DNA from 2 places in the Paenibacillus sp. PK3_47 genome. Region 2 is predicted to be linked to the other one. Evidence: riboswitches for the same ligand, from Rfam matches in the RefSeq annotation. Region 2 holds a riboswitch; the other holds the start of a gene.
What was found. A riboswitch is a leader RNA that binds a small molecule or an ion and turns the genes downstream of it on or off. The one in region 2 is predicted to bind S-adenosylmethionine.
Positions count from the first base shown of each region.

Region 1: it holds a riboswitch for S-adenosylmethionine, as region 2 does, so the genes downstream of both, C2I18_RS06940 (methionine ABC transporter ATP-binding protein) here and metA (homoserine O-acetyltransferase MetA) in region 2, are expected to answer to the same signal.

Region 1 covers NZ_CP026029.1:1,531,535-1,534,650, reverse strand. The annotation lists gene C2I18_RS06950 (UbiD family decarboxylase) at 1-170, shown strand, start outside; gene C2I18_RS06945 (Cthe_2314 family HEPN domain-containing protein) at 242-973, shown strand; SAM riboswitch class I at 1,077-1,217, shown strand; gene C2I18_RS06940 (methionine ABC transporter ATP-binding protein) at 1,318-2,334, shown strand; gene C2I18_RS06935 (methionine ABC transporter permease) at 2,373-3,002, shown strand; gene C2I18_RS06930 (MetQ/NlpA family ABC transporter substrate-binding protein) at 3,056-3,116, shown strand, end outside.
Region 2 covers NZ_CP026029.1:4,814,288-4,817,403, reverse strand. The annotation lists gene C2I18_RS20960 (aminotransferase class I/II-fold pyridoxal phosphate-dependent enzyme) at 1-150, opposite strand, end outside; gene metA (homoserine O-acetyltransferase MetA) at 255-1,172, opposite strand; SAM riboswitch class I at 1,285-1,415, opposite strand; gene corA (magnesium/cobalt transporter CorA) at 1,840-2,775, shown strand; gene C2I18_RS20945 (HRDC domain-containing protein) at 2,902-3,116, opposite strand, start outside.

The sequences.
Region 1 (3,116 bases), 3.3 Mb from region 2:
CGGATCATATTTATGCCGCATCGGAAGTGAACCGCCATCATATCAGCTATAAGCTGCCCATTGTGATTGATGCACGAAGAAAACCAAATGATCCTGAAGAGCTGCATCCGTCTGAAGATATTGTGCAAAAAGTGGAACAGAACTGGAAGCAATATTTTCCCGGCGTATAGCATACCTTTCGCAAAATTAACCGATTCTTCCGGAGCCGGATTTACTGCATTACACTTTGAGGAGGGCAATCATGCTGCGGATATTACTTGGAGAACCGCCCCGCGAGAACAGCGGTGTGCTGGCGGAAGCCATGGACAATATGGCAGAGGCCGCATCCATGCTGCGCAAAGAGATGAATGCTCATGAAGACCATGACCACGAATACCGTAAGCTGGAGATATGGACACGCGGGCTGATCTCTTCACTGGATGAACTGGAGCAGAGCTGGTTCGCCGCAGCCTTTTACCGCAGGTCGGTTGTCGCCGGGTATATGGATGATATGTCGGTAAAGGAACAAGGGGAGTACGCCAGATATGTCTATTTTTACAAAAACGGCTTTATCCGAGTGTTCTCGCTGCTGGACAAGCTGGGTACGGTGCTGAACAGCCTGTATGATCTGAATACTTCCAGGGTCAAAGCGCATTTTTCATATTTTACGGTGCTGCGGCAGTTTCAGCTGCTTAAGGTGCATGCTCCGCTGGCTGAGGAGCTGGAGCGGATCAAGGATTCTTACCGGGAGCCGCTGGAAAACCTGCGTAAACGCCGCAATGCCGAGGTTCATTATATGAATTCGGAAATGCAGGATGATCTATGGCAAAGACACCAGGGACTGCATGACAAAATCCGGCTTGAGGATCTGGACAGCCATCTGGAGGATTTGAAGCAGGGACTGGAAATGGTGTGCCAAACATTGAACGTGGCCTTCAGGTACAGCAATGAGCAGTGGCACCGCAATACAGCAGGCCGGCAGGCGGAGAAATGACTGGTTACCCCGCTAAAAGTTACCTTTGACAAAAATCCTGAAACTATCTATACTTAGGCTTGCATTAGCTGCTTACATGAAATCAAAAGCTAACTTCATATTTTTCTTATCGAGAGCGGCGGAGGGATAGGCCCGATGAAGCCCGGCAACCGATTTGTGTACAGCACGGTCACGTGTTCTGCATGAATGTCATGGTGCTAATTCCTACAATGCCGCAGGGTTTGCGGTCTTTGGCAGATGAGAAGGCATTGTAAATACACGCACAGGGCCTCTTGCGATCTGCAATCGATCGTGAGGGGTCTTTTTTGGATATCAGGATTGTTATGAAGGAGTGGGGACGGGAATTGATAGAGCTGAAAGGATTGACCAAGGTATACGGAAAGGGCAGCAAGGCTGCCACAGCACTCTCCGGACTGAATCTGTCCATTAAGAAGGGTGAGATTTTTGGCGTTATCGGCCATTCGGGTGCAGGCAAAAGTACGCTGATCCGCTGCATTAACCTGCTGGAACGTCCGACAGAGGGCGAGGTATGGGTGGACGGTGTGGAGCTTACATCGCTCAGTCAGGGGCAGCTGCAGGAAAAACGCCGTAAGATCGGGATGATCTTTCAGCATTTTAATCTGCTGTCTTCGGCAACGGTATATGACAATATTGCCTTTCCGCTCCGGCTGATGGGGACCTCCAAGGCGGAGATCGAACATAAGGTGAAGGATCTGCTGGCGCTTGTCGGCCTGGAACAGCACCGCAATAAATATCCGGCCCAGCTGTCCGGCGGGCAGAAACAGCGCGTGGGGGTGGCCCGGGCGCTGGCCAGTGATCCGGATGTGCTGCTCTGTGACGAAGCGACCTCGGCGCTGGATCCGCAGACGACGGATTCCATTCTGCGCCTGCTGCTGGATATTAACAAGAAGTTCCACCTGACCATCGTCCTGATTACCCACGAGATGCATGTCATTCAGAGCATTTGTGACCGCGTTGCCGTCATTCATGGCGGAGGCATTGTTGAACAGGGTGAAGTGGCCAAGGTGTTCCTGAAGCCGCAGCATGAAATTACGAAGGAATTCATCCGCAGCGAGACACAGAATGAGGGGCCGCTGCGTACGGCAATAGAAGCGGTGAACGGGGAGTTCAATAAAGCCGTCAAAATTACCTTCCTCGGACAAAAAACGTACGAGTCCACATTATCGCATGTGGCACGCGGTACAGGCGTCAATTTTGCCATCCTGCAGGGAACCATTTCGACGATCAAGGATGTGCCATACGGCCAGCTGATCGTCCGGTTTGAGGGACCGCTTGAAGCAGTTGAGGCAACCATTGCGGAGCTGACTGCACAAGGGCTTGATGTGGAGGTGATTTCCTAGTGGGCGGTTTGAATTTTAACGATATTAACTGGGAAGAAATGCTTGATGCAACGGTCGCTACGCTTCAAATGTTAACTTATTCAGGAATATTCACAATTATTCTTGGTTTACCACTCGGAATTGTGTTATATTTATGGGGAAGATCAAATAACATTGTTATCAGAGGTATTTACTCGGTATTATCACTGCTAGTTAATATCCTGCGCTCTGTTCCGTTTCTCATTTTGATGGTGGCACTGATTCCTCTGAGCAAGACAATTATGGGGACCTCCATAGGTGTGCTGGGAACCATTCCGGCGCTTGTCATCGGGGCTGCACCCTTTTTTGCCAGACTGGTGGAAACGGCGCTGCGTGAGGTAGACCGCGGGGTTATCGAAGCCGCTCAGGGAATGGGAGCGTCTGCGGGCCAGATTGTGATGCGGGTGCTGCTGCCAGAGGCTCGTCCGGGTCTGTTGGCCGGAGTGACCATTACTTTAGTCACCCTGGTATCCTATACAGCGATGTCGGGAATGATCGGCGGCGGCGGACTTGGCGACCTGGCGATCCGTTACGGCTACTACCGTTATGAGAAGGAAGTCATGATTATCTCGGTCATTCTGATGGTTATCCTGGTACAGCTGCTGCAGATGGCCGGGGACAGACTGGTCAGATATTTCACACGGAAATAAGGTACAACCATATATAGCCTTATTCATACAATTTATTGGAGGGGGATTTACAGATGAAAAAAGTACTGCTTACATTCTTCAGCTTGACCTTGGTGCTGGTGCTGGCAGCTTGCG
Region 2 (3,116 bases):
CCGGATGTAGTCAAAACCCGTACTTTGTCCAAGCCGCGGGTGGCGGAATGCCGTTGCGTTATAAATCGGGTAATTGATTGCCCCTGTTGCGGGATCTTCCTGTGAGCCAATTTGCGCAAGTCTGCTTTCAATCCTCAGTTTCTCGTCCATGATAAGCCTCCTAAAGTGGTGTGAAGTATAACTGTTGCTTCTATATATAGATTATAAAAATATAGAAATCGGCGCTTTATTGAAATGCATACCGGGGCAGATCCTTAAATGACCGGTCCGATATCGTAGGGCGTCTCCTGATAGACATAGTAATTGAGCCAGTTAGCGAACAACAGGTTCGCATGGGCGCGCCAGACTGCAGGCGGTGTACGCTGCGGATCATCCTTTGGATAGTAATGCTTCGGCAGCGCAATGTCCATCCCCTTGGCCACATCACGGTCATACTCCCATTTCAGCGAGAACGGATCATATTCGGAATGTCCGGTAACAAAAATCTGCTTCCCGTCATAAGCGGAAACGAGGTACACTCCCGCTTCTTCGGATTCAGCCAGAATCTGCAGGTCCGGACAGGCTTCAATATCTTCGCGTGAAACGTCGGTATGACGGGAATGCGGAACATGGAACACTTCATCAAAGCCGCGCAGCAGCTTAACGTTATCCTGGTTGACCGTGTGAGGGAAGACACCGAAGCATTTCTCCGGCAGACTCACCTTGCGCACACCAAAATGATGATAAAGTCCCGCCTGGGCCGCCCAACAGATATGCATGGTCGAAGTTACATGGTGTTTGCTCCATTCAAAAATAACCTTCAGCTCTTCCCAGTAGTTCACATCCTCGAACTCCAGCTGCTCTACGGGAGCGCCGGTGACAATCAGGCCGTCCAGACGGCGGTGGCTGATTTCATCGAAGGTTTTGTAAAAGCTCTTCAGATGCTCCGGCGAAGTGTTCTTGGAGGTATGGGAGCTGGGATGAAGCAGCGTAACATCCACCTGCAGCGGAGAATTCCCGATCAGGCGCAGCAGCTGCGTCTCGGTCGTTTCTTTTGTCGGCATCAAATTCAGTATTGCAATCCGCAGAGGGCGGATATCCTGATGGAAAGCCTGGCTTTCATCCATTACAAATATATTTTCTCCGGACAAAACCTCTTTGGCCGGCAGACTGTCGGGAATTTTAATCGGCATTGCTGTATCCACTCCTATTTTGAAATGTGCCCAAACGGGTTATTACTAAAAATACATCAAAAAAGACCCTTCTCGGTCGAGAAAGGTCATATAGCTGGTGTCATATGCGCCTCTCTCATCTGCCAGAGAGCTTCTGCCCGGATTCCTTCCCGTGCATAGCTTCCGCAAGAATTAGCACCGTGCGTATACACGCCGGTTGCCGGGTTTCATTGGGCTAGTCCCTCCACCTGCTCTTGATAAGATTTAGCTGTATTCAATTAGATTCATCACAAACATCTGCAGATGTTTTTCTTAAAATTCACTTTAAATCATGAACCTCCTTTTCGTCAAGTCATACAATGCTAAAGTAGCCTCAAATTGAAAAGAATTTAGCTTGAAAGAGGCATACCCCGGCGTTATACTAGACAAGTGTTTCATACCCTATATGACGAAAAGAAGAGGTGAGAGAAGAATGGAAGGCGACCCGGGTGCGCATTTAAGCGTGCAGAGTGAGCAACCACACAGGATTAACATCAGCTTGCCGGCGGCGGGTGCATTTCTTCTTCATGCCCTCGGACCGTCATTTGGCCTTTATTGATTGATTGTACCACCGGCCAAGCTGATTGTTTCTCTGTGCTGAAAATTAGCATAACCCCGGATAAGACCGGGGACAGAAGGAGTGAATCAGATGAAAATCCGGCTGGTTAACGCAGGTGTATTTACGCCTGTAGATAATATTGAAGCAACATTGACTGCCCCTGCAGAGGGCTTCTACTGGATTGATGCCGATGTAGAGGATTTGGAACTGCTGCAGCCGCTTTACGGCCTGCATGATCTCGCCGTTGAGGATTGCCTCAGCGATGAGGAACAGCGCCCGAAGATTGAAATTTATGAGAGCCATTATTTTATTGTAGTTAACAGTATCCGTTTTGATGACGAGGAGATTTTCCTGCGTGCGCTTAACGTATTTCTGGGCAGACATTTCATTATTACGGTGACGAAGCAAAAGATCCACGAGCTGCGGGTCCTCAAGCCCATTCTGTGGGAACAGGAGGTCAGTGAACCCGACCGGTTCCTGTACCATCTCATCGACCTTGTTGTAGACAATTACTTCTCCGTAGGCGACCGGATTGAGGTCCGGATCGAAAAGCTGGAAGAAGATATTCTGATGCACACCAAGAAATCTCATCTTAGCGAAATCATCGGTCTCCGGAGTGAAATTTTGTGGCTCAAGAAAATGCTGGGACCGCAAAAAGAGGTTATCAACACCCTAAACAAAAAAGACCTCCGCCTGATCGACGACCAGCTGCAGAAATATTTTAGCGACATTTATGAAAATGCGGTCAAAATTTCTGAAACCTTCGAAACCTACCGCGATCTCATGGGCAACTTGCGTGAAGCTTATCAATCCAGTATCGCGAACCGTGCCAATGAAATCATGAGAGTGTTTACCGCAATTACAACGATATTCATGCCATTGACCGTAATCACCGGGATTTATGGTATGAACTTTGACAATATTCCCGAGACGCATTCCCAGTACGGATACTACGGGGTCATTGCCGTGATGGTGACACTCGGCTGCGGCATGCTGTATATTTTCCGTAAAAAGGATTGGCTATGAGCAGTAACGTACGAATACGCTGAGGCGAAGGTAACCGGTACCGTTGGTACGGCAGCCTTCGCCTTTTATTTTGCAGCAGCTGGTGCGCTTTACTTCAATGGAGCAGGTATATAAAAGAGTGCTGTTCTAGCTTATCGCCAAGTTTGCCTTGACCTCCTGCTCCCTGCGGAATCGGATGCGGATCAGCCGCAGGCGTTCATAGTACAGATCCACCCCTTCAGCAGGCGTGAAATCCTCCCCGTAAGCTTTATGCAGCACCGGCTTCAGATACGTATCCCCCAGCAGCTGATAAGCTGTCATCACAGAGCTCTGCTCACTGGCAGGGACCTCCTTAAGTTCAT